Linked DNA regions of Aromatoleum aromaticum EbN1. The protein of the gene in region 1 binds, or shares a complex with, the protein of each later gene. Links are inferred from orthologs where the notes say so. Each region holds a gene or a part of one and is shown in the gene's direction. Other genes may lie near its edges.

Region 1 (7,687 bases):
GCGCGCAATCGCCTGATCGAAGCGGTCGAACTGTTCCGCGGCACGCTGACGCAGACCAGCGTCTACCCGCGCGAAGTCGTCAAGCTCGCGCTGGCGCGCAACGCGGCGGCAGTGATTCTCGCCCACAACCACCCTTCGGGCGCGGCCGAGCCGAGCCCCGCGGACGAACTGCTGACGCGCAGCCTGAAGCAGGCGCTCGAACTGGTCGATATCCGTGTCCTCGATCACTTCATCGTCACCGCCCATGCGCAGCCCCTGTCGTTCGCCGAGCGCGGGTTGCTGTAGCGTGTGGCCGGCGGGCGCACCCCGCTCCGACCTGCGGAAATGGCAAAAGCACCCGCCCGGGCTTTGCCGCGGTGGTCATGCCCACCCTGCCCCGCGAACTCCGCCGACCCTCCGCCAACCGGCAGAAGACCTTGAAATCCTTGACTATCATCCACTTCGCAATTAGAGTGCTCGATTCTTTTGCAAACCCATCAACTGGAGCAACACCATGTACGCGGTGATAAAAACCGGCGGCAAGCAGTATCGCGTCGCAGCCGGCGAAAAGATCAAGGTAGAACAGATACCGGCAGACGTGGGCTCCGAAATCACCATCGACCAGGTTTTCATGGTCGGCGAGGGCGAGTCGGTCAAGATCGGCACCCCGGTGGTTTCCGGCGCTACAGTCACGGCGACCGTGGTGTCCCACGGCCGTCACGACAAGATCAAGATTTTCAAGATGCGCCGCCGCAAGCACTACCAGAAGCATCAGGGGCATCGCCAGAACTACACCGAGCTTCGCATCGAAGCGATCTCGGCCTGAGTCCGGAGGTAATTCGACATGGCACACAAAAAAGCTGGCGGCAGTTCCCGTAACGGCCGCGACTCGGAATCGAAACGCCTCGGCGTCAAGCGCTATGGCGGCCAGTTCGTGCTCGCCGGCAACATCATCGTTCGCCAGCGCGGCACCGAATACCATCCGGGCGAAAACGTCGGCATCGGCAAGGACCACACGCTGTTCGCCCTGAAGGACGGCACCGTGCAGTTCACGATCAAGGGCGCGCAGCGCCGCCGCACCGTCGTCATCGTGCCCGAAGCCGCCTGAAACCCGGCGGCGTTCCGGTTCGAAAAGCCCTATCCTTGCGGTAGGGCTTTTTTGTTTTTGCCACAGGCACATCATCATGAAGTTCATTGACGAAGCACGCATCGAGGTCATGGCCGGCGACGGCGGCAACGGCTCGGCGTCGTTCCGGCGCGAGAAATTCATCCCGCGGGGCGGCCCGGACGGCGGCGACGGTGGCCGCGGCGGCAGCATCTACGCGCTCGCGGACCGCAACCTCAACACGCTCGTCGACTACCGCTTCACGCGCATGCATCGCGCGCAACGCGGCGAGAACGGCGGCAACAAGGACTGCTACGGCAAGGGCGGCGAAGACATCGTGCTGCGCATGCCGGTCGGCACGGTGATCACCGATCTCGAAACCGGCGAACTCGTCGCCGACCTCGACGAGGACGGCAAGCAGGCGATCGTCGCGCGCGGCGGCAAGGGGGGTTTGGGCAACCTCCACTTCAAATCGAGCGTCAACCGCGCCCCGCGCAAGCGCACGATGGGCGAGGAAGGCGAGCGCCGCGCGCTGCGCCTCGAACTGAAAGTGCTGGCTGACGTCGGCCTGCTCGGCATGCCGAACGCCGGCAAGTCGACATTCATCCGCGCAGTCTCGGCGGCAAAGCCGAAAGTGGCCGACTATCCTTTCACGACGCTCGCACCGAACCTCGGCGTCGTGCGCACCGACCAGAACCGCAGCTTCGTCATCGCCGACATTCCCGGGCTGATCGAAGGGGCGGCTGAAGGGCATGGGCTCGGCCACCAGTTCCTGCGCCATTTGCAGCGCACGCGTGTGCTGCTGCATCTCGTCGACCTCGCACCGTTCGATCCCGACGCCGATCCCGTACGGGACGCCAAGGCGATCGTCGAGGAACTGCGCAAGTACGATGAATCGCTGTACAACAAGCCGCGCTGGCTTGCGCTGAACAAACTCGACCTGATTCCCGAAGACGAACGCGCCGCGCGCGTCGCGGCCTTCCTCGAAGCCTACGGGCCGGTCGAACGCCATTTCGAGATCTCGGCGCTGACCGGTGACGGCTGCAGGAAGCTGGTCTTCGCGATCCAGGACTTCCTCGATGCCGGGCGTGCCCAGGCGGAAGCCGAGAAAGCGGCCCGTACCCATGCGGAAGCGCTCGCCGCAGCCGAAGCCGAAGCCCGCGTCGAAGCGGCCTACCAGGCACGGCTGCAGGCGCTCCTCGCCGAAGGCGAAACTGGCACCGGCGACGACGGCCGCGACGGGAACGAGAACGACCCCGCCGATGAGCAGGACACCAACCGGCCCAATCATTAGGAACCTTCGCAGCCCGTCATGAGAGACAAGATCCGCAACGCGCGACGCATCGTCGTCAAAGTCGGCAGCGCACTCGTCACGAACAACGGCGCCGGACTCGACAAAGCGGCGATGGGCGACTGGGCGCGCCAGATCGCAACGTTGCGTGGCGCGGGCAAGCAGGTCGTGCTGGTGTCGTCCGGTGCGATCGCCGCGGGAATGCAGCGCCTCGGCTGGCAAAAGCGCCCGCACGAAATGCACAAGCTGCAGGCCGCCGCCGCGGTCGGGCAAATGGGCCTCGTCAAAGCCTACGAGGATGCCTTTTCGCGTCACAATCTCCACACCGCGCAGATCCTGCTGACCCACGACGACCTCGCCGACCGCAAGCGCTACCTCAACGCACGTTCGACGCTGACGACGCTGCTCGAGCTGGGCGTCGTGCCGATCATCAACGAGAACGACACGATCGTCACCGACGAGATCAAGTTCGGCGACAACGACACGCTCGGCGCGCTGGTCGCGAACCTCATCGAAGCTCATGCGCTGGTGATCCTCACCGACCAGCAAGGCTTGTACACTGCCGACCCGCGCCGCGACCCCAATGCGACGCTCGTCTGCGAAGGTCGGGCCGAGGACAGGTCGTACGAAGCGATGGCAGGCGGCGCCGGCACCGGTATCAGCAGGGGCGGCATGATCACGAAGATCCGCGCCGCCCAGCGTGCGGCGCGAAGCGGGGCGCACACGTGCATCGCGAGCGGCAACGAAGTCGACGCGCTGATCCGCCTCACGCAGGCCGAACCGCTCGGCACCCTGCTCTACGCGACCAGTTCGCCGCTGCAGGCGCGCAAGCAGTGGCTCGCCGACCACCTGCAGCTCGCGGGCGACCTCATTCTCGACGACGGCGCGGTCGTTGCGTTGCGCAGCGGACGCAGCTTGTTGCCCGTGGGCGTCGTCGAGGTCGGAGGCGAATTCGAGCGCGGCGCAGCGGTCGCATGCCGTAGCGCCGGCGGTGACGAGATCGCACGCGGCCTAGTCAACTACAGTAGCAGCGAGTGCCGCCGCATCGCGCGCAAATCCAGCACACAAATCGAAAAGCTGCTCGGCTACATCGACGAACCCGAACTGGTTCACCGCGACAACATGGTACTGCGATAAACCGCACGGCTTCGTGACAGCCTGCATTCATCGATGAGGGCGAACCATGTTTCCACACAGCGATTCCTGATCCGGATTGAATGGGACAGTAGCGGGGCCGGGCGCTGCGCTGCCGATGAGGCCAGGGCATATCGCCGTCAGGTAGCAACCATCGCTGCGCGTTTCCCTGCGTAGCCGGCCCCGACGCCTCCGCGGATCAACTCCCACATCGGGCGAATCAGCGAACGCAGCCCTTCCTTGCTCTGCTCCACGTCCATCATCGAGGGCACCCGGGTACCGCGATGTTCGATTGGCGGGCCGACCTGCACGATACTGAACCCCAGCCGGGACAGATGTGCGGCCAAGCGGGGCTCCGTAATGACGAACACCTTTTCGATGCCGCATTGCTCGGCCAATGCCATCGTTCCCAGATACAAGCCAACCGGGATGAATGGAAAACGCGGGCTGGCGCTCGATCCGAAGTCGCGGTTTCGCAGCGTCATCTCGGTATGCTTTTCACCGCGACGGCGACGATACATTTTCCTGACCGCGAGCCGGGAGACTTCCGCGATCTCGTGTCGCGGCAGAGCCCGCGAATCGATCGTGTGCTGATCCAGGTTCGCCCGACAAGTGCTCTCGAACGGAAAAGGATGAGCGGGATCTTCCGGGCGCGCGAGCACCAACCGGGTGCAGCCGACGAGCGTATGCGATTCGTCTGCCGTACGCAGCAGGCAATGCACACTGTGGCGGTCGTATTCGTCGGTTTCATGCCGATTCTCGCGCAGCGGCTCGAACCCGAGGTCTTCGCAGTACACCTCATGGCGAATCGTGAAGACCTGGTCGCGCGTGGATTGATCCAGCGCAGGCAAAATCTCGAAGCGGCTCCCGAATCCCTTGCCCAGGTCGGAATCACAAGAAAACGGTGTGCGCATAATTTCCCCAGTGCGCTCTTTTCCCCAGTGCGCTCGAATTCGCCGGACCGGCCCGATTTTATGATCCGTGCCGCCCTATCCGCGGCGCAGAAAAGGAGCAGGCTCCTTTCACAATCGTGCAGCCCCGCTTGACGTGCTGTACCGTCTGAATCCGTGTCATTCAGCGCTGATCGTACCAGTCGACGAGAAATCGGAAAGCCGTCGAACTGAGGGCGATTGATTATTAGTAACCGGCCTGTCCGCAGCGGCAACCGGCAGCGGTTCATGGTATCGACAACCTCTTTGTAGTCAAGTCTCAATCCGGATTCAACGCCAGCAGACGCTGACTGAATAGGTCGCGAAGCAGGTAAAAATGCGCTACGGACAGTGCATGCCGCACGCGGCGGATGCGTAGCGACGCCGTGGCGCAAGAAGGAAGGGGACCCCGATCAAGCCGGACAGGAGAACCGGGGACGGGACGTGGCAGGCCCTCGGCGAGGAACGTGGGTTGCATACCAGCGTGGGGCGGCCCGACCAGCGCCGAGCCGCCGTCTCCCCTCTCCTCATCCTTTTAGCGGATTCAACAATGGGCTCCTGCACGACGGACATCAGCCGGCACGGCGACGCACCGCGAGCAGCAGGCGCATGCGGCGGCCTGCAGCGCGCAGCGCGCCCTGCGAGGCGCCGGAAATGAAGGGTCCCCCCGGTGTCGGGCGGGAGCCGTTCGCCGCTTCGCGCGAAGGCGCACACACGCGCGAGAAGCTTCGCGCGCTCGCGTGGCTGCTCGATAGTTCGATCCGGCTGCCCGGCGGATTTCGCATCGGCGTCGAGGCGCTGATCGGGCTGGTGCCCTTCCTCGGCGACGCCGTCGGCGTGCTGCTGTCGGGCTACATCGTTCGCGAGGCGGCGCGCCTCGGCATGCCGCGCAGCGTGCTGCTGTGCATGATCGGCAATGTCGCGATCGAAGGCATCGTCGGCGTCGTACCGATCCTCGGCGACGTTTTCGATGCCGCATGGAAGGCGAACCAGCGAAACGTGCAATTACTCGAACAGCACGTCGACGACCCCGCGGCAACCACCCGCAGCAGCCGCCGCCTCGTCGCGCTGGTCATCGCCGGGCTGCTCGTCGTGATGCTGATTTTCGCGACGATTTCCGCGCTGATCGTGAAGGCGATTCTTGCTGCGGTAGGAGGCTGATACGGTTGCGAGGACGGAGGCCGAGTTCCCCTCGGCCTTCGTTGCGCTCAGGCCGACCCACGTTCACGACCTTGCCGTTCAAACCATCCACGCGACCGCAAAGATGCCGAGCATCGCGAACGAAATGCCGAGCTTCGCGACGATCGCGACGATGAAGCCGAGCCCGGCGGCGACTCCTGCACGCGCGGCCTGACGGTGGCCGGTGCGCGCGAGCAGCCACAGGCCGGCAAACACCAGCGGCGTGCCGGCAAGAGCGGCAGGATCACGCCGGCGAGCCCGGCGAGGATCGTGCCGTCGCGGCCGCATTGCTTGGGGGGTCGCGAGCTTCACTTGAACATCTCCCTGTAGCGGCCGTCGTGCATCCACGCGGCGTGCTTGGGCGCCTTCTTCGTTTGCGCCCATTCCTTGAGCATGTCCCATTTCACCTCGTCGAGGGCCTCGAGCATCTTCAGCGTCGAGCTGCTCGCGAAGGGCATTCCCAAAAACGCATCGGCGCTCGTCGCGCTGAACTTCCCGGGCGACGACCAGTGGGTGAGGTTCGCACTCCCGCACGCCGGCGACTATCACGAGATGCTGCACGGGGATGAGCCGGTACCCGGCGTCGAGGCCGGCGGCATCCGGACGCTGCGGGTGCCGTCGAATTACGGACGAGTGTGGTTGCTGCGGGCATGACCGTCCCGCTCGCCCGCGCGCTTCTCCCATCGTTCGATCAGTCGGCGCAGGTTGGCGCGCGCGGTCGGCTCGCAGGGTTCGAATGCGGCAGAGAAATAGATTCGCGGGCGCGCGAGCAATGCCCTCGGCACGCGCAGCCGCCCCGCAGCGAACTCGCCGTCCGCGTACTGCCGGAATTCGTCGCGCACCGCGTCGTCGAATGCCCGCACCTGCGCCGGCGCACACGCGAAGATCGCGAGATCGATGTCGAGGAAGTGCTCGCAGTCCGCGTAGGCGGCCGGATCCCCCGGGAAAAATGCCGGGCCGGGCTCGTGCGTCTTCGTCGCGAGAATCAGCGCGGCGGCAAGCTCGACCTCGGGCGCCGGGAGCAGATCCATACACCGCCGCCGCATCGCGTCCGCGCTGCGGGATTCGTTCCGTGAATACGCGCCCGCGTCGGTCTCATAAACGAAGTCGTGGAACCAGATCGCCGCACGCACCGCGACCGGGTACGCGAGCCGGGCCGCGACGCGGTCGTACTGCGCGAACATGAACGCCACATGCCACAGCGTGTGGTACCCGCGCGGCGGCGCCGAATAGGCGTCGGCCAGTTCCCGCCACAGCACATCGCCGTCGAAGTCGCGCAGGCAGCGCGTATGCAGTTGCGCGAGCCAGTCGGAAGGGAGGGTCGAGTCGAGGTGTGGAATTGCCGCGATCACGGTCGGGTTCGACTCCGTCTCACTCGATCAGCGTGACGACGACTTGCCGCATATGGCCCCGCGCCCGATGCTCCCACAGGTAGATCCCCTGCCACGTCCCGAGCAGCAACTGCCCGTCGTTGAACGGCACCGTCACGTCGGTGCCGCTCAGCACCGAGCGCGCGTGCGCCGCCATGTCGTCGTCGCCTTCGAGGTCGTGTCGGTACGCCGGATCGCCGTCCGGCGCCCAGCGGCGAGCAAGCGTCTCGAGGTCGCGCCGCACGTCGGGGTCGGCGTTCTCGGTCATCAGAAGCGAACAGCTCGTGTGCCGGACGAAAACATGAGCGAGCCCCGCGCCCTTCGGCGCGCGTTCGACGATCGCGGCGACTTGGCCGGTCACGTCGCTCATCCCTCGCCCGCTGGTGCGGATTTCGAACGTTTCCTGGTAAGCCATTCGTGGATCTCCCGTGATGACTGCACCTTGGGCTGAACGCTCCAGTTCCTTGACCTCGGTCCGGCGTAAGCGGTAACTGACCGGCGTTATTCCAGGGCACGTGATCGACGTGGACAATTGCCTCCAGGGTCAACAATGGAGGGATCGTTCATGGCAGGGGTGCTCAAGCGCAAATGGCGCCGGCGCAGCCGAGAGGAGTGGCAGGAGGTGTTCGCCCGCCACGGTTCGAGCGGGCTGAGCGTCACGGCATTCTGCGCGCACGAGTCGATCAGCGTCTCGAGCTTT
Region 2 (6,091 bases), 1.8 Mb from region 1 along the record:
TGCGCCGTGGATCAAGCCTTCCGCGCCGAGCGCGAGCTGCTCGACGTCCGCGCTTGCGGTGACGACGGTGAACGCGACCTCGGTCGCCGCGGCGAGCGCAGCCGGACTGTCGTGCACGACTGCATCGCTGCCCGCGAACGGCGCGACGCTCTGCGGCCGTCGCGCCCACAGGTGCAGGCGGTGGCCGGCCTGCTGCAGGTGCCGCGCCATCGGCAGGCCCATGACGCCGAGGCCGACGAAACCCACATCCATCATTCGCCCTCCCGCCCGCTCTCGCCGCCGCTCATGTGTTCGAGGAGCTTCAGCATCGCCACCGAATCGTCGTCGCCGAGCCCGCTGCCGACCATCGCGTTGAACATCTGCGCAGTCGCTGCCGCCGACGGCAGCGCGAGGCCGAGGCGGTGCGCCTCTTCCATGACGATGCGCATGTCCTTCTGGTGCATCCACGCCTTGAAGCCCGGCTTGAAGTTGCGCTCCAGCATCCGCTGGCCGTGGTTTTCGAGGATGCGCGAATAGGCGAAGCCGCCGAGCAGCGCTTCGCGCACTTTCGCCGCATCGACGCCGCTCTTGTGCGCGAAGTTCATCGCTTCGGCGACGGCCGCGACGCCGACACCAGTGAGAATCTGGTTGCACGCTTTCGCGACCTGCCCGGCGCCGACGGCGCCGATCAGCGACACCGTGCGACCCATCGCGTCGAACAGCGGCTTCACCCGCTCGAACGCCGCGGCGTCGCCGCCGACCATGATCGTCAGCGTCGCGCCAACCGCGCCGACTTCGCCGCCGGACACCGGCGCGTCGAGCATCGCGATGCCGCGCTCGGCGAGCCGCGCCGCGATCGCCTGCGCCGCGCCGGGCGCGATCGTGCTCATGTCGACGAACACGAGGCCGCGCCGCGCCCCATCGGCGACGCCCTGCGGACCGAGCGCGACCTCTTCGACGTCGGGTGCGTCGGCGACGATGCTGATGACGATTTCGGCGCGCGACGCCACGCCGGCCGCGCTCGCGCAGTCGCCCGCGCCGGCGTCGAGCAGCGGCTGCATCGATTCGCGGCGCCGGCTCCAGACGTGCACGCGGTGACCGGCGCGGATCAGGTTCAGCGCCATGGGACGGCCCATCAGGCCGAGTCCGATAAATCCGACTTCCATTCTCTTGTGCTCCTGGCTGGCTGGAATGCGCACGGCGACGGATAATCGCGCCATGACCTACGCCTCGATCATCAAGGAAATCGGACGCGGCGCCAAGGGCGCGCGCTCCCTCGACACAGCCAGCGCCGAAGCGCTGTTCGGCGACATTCTCGACGGCAAGGTGCCGGATCTCGAGCTCGGCGCGATGCTGATCGCGCTGCGCATCAAGAGCGAGACGCTCGACGAGCTCGTCGGCTTCAAGCGCGCGATGGACGCTCGCACCGAAGCCGTAGAGGTCCCGCCGGGACCGCGCTGCGTTGTGCTGCCGACCTACAACGGCGCGCGCCGCCAGGCGAACCTGATGCCGCTCGTCGCGTTGCTCGTCGCGCGCGAAGGCGTGCCGGTGCTGATCCAAGGGCGGCACGACTTCGAGTCGCGCAGCAGCCCGTTCGCGCTCCTCGCCGCGCTCGACATCCTCCCGGCCGCGAACGCCGACGACGCGGCACACGCGCTCGCCGAGCGCCACATCGCGTGCCTGACGCTGCCGCAGCTGCTGCCGGGCCTCGATCGCCTGCTCAGCCTGCGGCTACGGCTCGGCGTGCGCGGCAGCGGCCACACGATGGCGAAGCTGGTCGACCCGTGCATCGGCCGCAGCGTGCGCGTCGTCGCGGTCACGCACCCCGAATATCTCGAACGGATGCACGAATTCCTGCTCGTCGATGGCGGGCGGGCGATGCTGATGCGCGGCACCGAAGGCGAAGCCTACGCGAATCCGCGCCGGCGTCCGGCGATGGAAGCGTTCCGTGAAGGCGTCGCCAGCGTCGCGTGGCCGGCCGAAAGCGGTGGTGCGCCGCCGCTCGAAGGCGTTGCCGATGCACCCGGCGTCGTCGCCAACGCGGTGCTGATCCGCGCGATGCTCGCCGGCAGCGTCGCGACGCCGCAACCGATCCTCGACCAGGTCGCGGCGCTCGTGCAGCTCGCGCGGGAAGATTGATCCGCCTCGTCAGCGCGGGGCGAAGCGCCCGTCGCGGTAGTCGCCGAGGGCCGCGTGGATCTCGGCCTCGGTGTTCATGACGAACGGGCCGTACTGCGCGATCGGCTCGTTCAGCGGCCGACCGGCGATCAGCAGCAACCGCGCAGGCACCGTGCCCGCGTCGATGACGACCCCGTCGGCCTGCGGCGCGTTGGCGAGGATCGCCATGCGCCGTTCGGCGACCGCCGTGCCGTCGACCGCGACTTCACCGCGATAGACATACAGGAACGCGTTGTGCGCCGGCGGCAGCGTCTGCGCGAAGCGCGTCCCGGCAGGCAGGTGGACGTCGAGATACAGCGGCGCAGTCGCTTCACGCGTCACCGCACCGGCGACACCGTGGCTCGCCCCCGCGATGACCCGGACTTCGACACCGTCCGCGCTCGTGAACCGCGGCAGGTCGGCAGCGGCGAAGTCGCGGTACCACGGCTCGCACAGCTTGTCGCGCGCCGGCAGGTTCAGCCACAGCTGGAAACCTTCCATGACGCCTTCTTCCTGCTCCGGCATTTCGGAGTGAATCACGCCGCGGCCGGCAGTCATCCACTGCACGCTGCCGTTCTCGAGCAGCCCTTCGTGGCCCGCGCTGTCGCGGTGGCGCATGCGTCCGGCGATCATGTAGGTGACCGTCTCGAAGCCGCGATGCGGATGGTCGGGGAAGCCGGCAAGGTAATCATCCGGGTTCTCGTTGCCGAACGCATCGAGCATCAGGAACGGGTCGAGGCGGCGCTGCAGCGGCTGGGTCAGCACGCGCGTGAGCTTCACGCCCGCACCGTCGGACGTCGCCTGTCCGGCAACGAGGCGCTCGACGGCGCGGCTGTGCGTGACGTGTTCGGTTGCTTCGGGGAGTTCGGCAGGCATCGCGGTTCTCCTGATGGGGTCGGGGGTTCGCTCGTGCCGCCCGCACGGGCAGGCGGCATCCGTCTTTGCGGAAGCGATCGATGAAGGTGCGACGCGACGCCGCAGCGCCCGGGTCAGGCCGGCGCTGCGAGGATCCGTCAGGCGAGTGCCGCCTCGATATCGCGCTCGGCTTCGGCAAAAGCCTGTTCTGCGGCGTCGGCGCCCATCGCGAGACCTTCGGCAAAGACGAAATGCACGTCGGTCATGCCGAGGAAACCGAAAATCGTCTTGAGGTACGGGACCTGGGTATCGGCCGGGGTGTCGCGATAGCGGCCGCCGCGGGCGAATGCGACGTACACCTTCTTGTCCTTCAGCAGGCCTTCGGGGCCGTTCGCCGTGTAGCGGAATGTGACCTTTACGCGCGTGATCGCGTCGATCCAGTTCTTCAGTTGCACCGGCACGCCGAAGTTGTACATCGGCACGCCGATGACGACGGCGTCGGCGGCCTGGATCTCGGCGATCAGCACGTCATCGAGCGCGACGCGGGCCGTCTGCTCGGGCGTGCGCTTGTCGGCCGGTGTGAACAGCGCGCCGAGCGCCGCTTCGTCGAGCACCGGGTGCGGGTTCTGCGCGAGGCTGCGCACGACGACCGCGGCGCCCGGGTGCGACGCGCGCAGCCGCTCGACGATGCTGTTCGCGACGCGGGTGGAGTTGGAAGCGTCGCTGCGGGCGCTCGAATTGATTTGCAGGATGTTCATTGTGTTCTCCAGTGAGTTTGAGTGTTTACGGGGTCTACTTTATTGATTGAACTGTTGCCTGAAAAGCCACGAAACCTGACAACACTGTTCCTGTTATTGCAAGAATTGCACTGCTTCCTCAGGCGCCGAGAGCTGTCGCGTGCACTGGAAGGCGCCGTGGGGCGCTTCAGGGTCTGAGCGGCGGCGGGTAACGAACTTTTCGTGCGGCGCAGCGACGAAGGCTGGTCCTGACCTACAATCCGGCCTGCCCAACCACTCGCGTGCCGCCCATGCAATCTTTCGCCTTTTCCACCCGCGCGCTCTTCCTCGGCCTTTTCGCGGTATGCGCCGGGCTGCTCGGCTTCGGCCTGTACCTGCAGCACGCGGTCGGGCTCGAACCGTGCCCGATGTGCATCATGCAGCGCTATGCTTTCGTCGCGATCGCACTGACGGCGCTGGTCGCCGGGCTGCACGGGCCGGGACGCCGTGGCACGCGCGCCTACGCCGCCGTGATCCTGCTGCTGGCGCTCGCCGGCGGGGGCGTCGCGCTGCGCCAGACGTGGATGCAGCTCTACCCGCCGGAGTTCGCCGAATGCGGGCCCGACCTCGAATTCATGCTCGGCAGTTTTCCGCTGGCCGACGCGCTGCCGATGATCTTCCAGGGCGCGGGCGACTGCTCGAAAGTCGACTGGGCTTTCCTCGGCCTGTCGATCGCGAACTGGTCGCTCGTATGCCTGACGCTCGTCGCAGTGTTTGCGATCATGATGATCGCGCGCAAGCGCGGCGGCTGAAGCACCCTCCCGGCCCGCCGCTCACCGGCACGCGACCGCGTCCCGGACGCCGAACTTGCGAAGGATCGTTTCCAGGGGGCAGATGCCGGTGAAGCCGCTCTGGAACAGGTTCGCCCCGACGAAGGCGGTGAACCACAGGAAATTCGCGTTGACGAACAGCGGCGAAGCTTCGGCGCCGAGCGCGAGCGAGATCAGCACGAAGGCGCCGGCGAAGATGCGGACGAACTGGTTGACGGTCAGGTTCACGGTGTTTCTCCTTGCAGTTGGGCGACTCGGCTGCGCATCGCAGCGAAATACAGCACCGGGATGACGACCAGCGTCAGCACGGTGGAGACGAAGATGCCGAAGATCAGGCTGATCGCCAGGCCATTGAAGATCGGGTCGTCGAGGATGAACAGCGCGCCGATCATCGCCGCGAGCGCGGTGAGCCCGATCGGCTTCGCACGCACCGCCGCGGCGCGGATCACCGCCTCGCCCAGATCCATGCCCGCGCGCACCTGCTGATTGACGAAATCGACGAGCAGGATCGAGTTGCGCACGATGATGCCGGCGAGCGCGATCATGCCGATCATCGACGTCGCGGTGAATTGCGCGCCGAGCAGCGCGTGGCCGGGCATCACGCCGATGATCGTCAGCGGGATCGGCGCCATGATGACGAGCGGCACGAGATAGCTGCGGAACTGCGCGACGACGAGCAAGTAGATCAGGATCAGGCCGACCGCGTAGGCGGCGCCCATGTCGCGGAACGTCTCGTACGTGACCTGCCATTCGCCGTCCCACTTGAGGCTGTAGCCCGCATACGGGTCGGCCGGCGCGCGGATGAACCATTCGCCGAGCGTGCCGCCGAGCCCCGGCGCCCCGTCGAGCGCGAGGTCCTTCACTTTCGAGCGGATGTCGAACATGCCGTACAACGGCGAATCGAGCCGTCCGCCCATGTCGCCGGTGACATACACCACCGGCAGCAAATCCTTGCGGTAGATCACCTGCTCGCGGACGGTCTCGTGCGCCCGGACGAGCTCGGACACCGATACCAGCGTGCCGTCGCGCGCCCGCACTTTCATCGCCAAAAGCGGATCGACGCTCGACTGCCGTTCGGACGGCAGCTGGATGCGCACCGGAATCTCGTACTTGTTGTCGCCGCCATGGATCGGCGTGACGTCCTCGCCGGCGAGCCCCAAGCGCACGACTTCGACGATGTCCGCCTGCGCGACGCCCATGCGCGCAGCCTTCGCCTGATCGACGCGCAGCACGAGCTTCGGCGCCGCTTCGTCCACGGTGTCGTCGACGCCGACGATGTCGGCTGCTCCCTCGAACGCCGCACGCACGCGGCCGGCAACCGCGACCTGGCCGGCGTAGTCCGGTCCATACACTTCGGCGACAATCGGCGACAGCACCGGTGGGCCCGGCGGCACTTCGACGACTTTCGCGTTGCCCCCGGCTGCGTGCGCGATCCCGCTCACCGCCTCGCGCACCGCCACCGCGACCTCGTGGCTCTTGCGCGAACGGTGCGCCTTGTCGACGAGATTGACCTGCACGTCGCCCTGCTCCGGCGCGCTGCGGAGGTAATACTGG

Evidence for each region. The genes of interacting proteins can lie anywhere in the genome.
Region 2: the proteins of cgtA (region 1) and ybiB are in contact, whole or in part, in a crystal structure (PDB 8BFT), measured with the Escherichia coli proteins. The link is inferred for Aromatoleum aromaticum EbN1 from one-to-one orthologs.

What each region holds. Positions count from the first base shown.
Region 1 is NC_006513.1:491,769-499,455, forward strand. The notes cover bases 398-3,270. They hold cgtA (Obg family GTPase CgtA), read left to right. Parts: upstream 398-1,163; coding sequence 1,164-2,378; downstream 2,379-3,270. Other genes in these bases: rplU (50S ribosomal protein L21), read left to right, coding at 494-805; rpmA (50S ribosomal protein L27), read left to right, coding at 824-1,087; proB (glutamate 5-kinase), read left to right, coding at 2,397-3,270. In the rest of the region: RadC family protein, read left to right, coding at 1-285; more of proB, read left to right, coding at 3,271-3,512; EBN1_RS02280 (PEP-CTERM/exosortase system-associated acyltransferase), read right to left, coding at 3,650-4,423; EBN1_RS02285 (DUF4112 domain-containing protein), read left to right, coding at 5,093-5,599; EBN1_RS02290 (hypothetical protein), read right to left, coding at 5,678-5,929; EBN1_RS02300 (hypothetical protein), read left to right, coding at 6,131-6,271; EBN1_RS02305 (HD domain-containing protein), read right to left, coding at 6,241-6,969; EBN1_RS02310 (secondary thiamine-phosphate synthase enzyme YjbQ), read right to left, coding at 6,989-7,402; IS66 family insertion sequence element accessory protein TnpA, read left to right, coding at 7,553-7,687. UniProt on the Escherichia coli protein: An essential GTPase which binds GTP, GDP and possibly (p)ppGpp with moderate affinity, with high nucleotide exchange rates and a fairly low GTP hydrolysis rate.
Region 2 is NC_006513.1:2,288,038-2,294,128, reverse strand. The notes cover bases 213-3,157. They hold ybiB (DNA-binding protein YbiB), read left to right. Parts: upstream 213-1,197; coding sequence 1,198-2,118; downstream 2,119-3,157. Other genes in these bases: EBN1_RS10920 (FMN-dependent NADH-azoreductase), read right to left, coding at 3,150-3,157; EBN1_RS10925 (pirin family protein), read right to left, coding at 2,128-3,012; EBN1_RS10935 (2-hydroxy-3-oxopropionate reductase), read right to left, coding at 252-1,145; EBN1_RS10940 (NAD(P)-dependent oxidoreductase), read right to left, coding at 213-252. In the rest of the region: more of EBN1_RS10940, read right to left, coding at 1-212; more of EBN1_RS10920, read right to left, coding at 3,158-3,749; EBN1_RS10915 (disulfide bond formation protein B), read left to right, coding at 4,019-4,519; EBN1_RS10910 (YgaP family membrane protein), read right to left, coding at 4,541-4,765; EBN1_RS10905 (efflux RND transporter permease subunit), read right to left, coding at 4,762-6,091.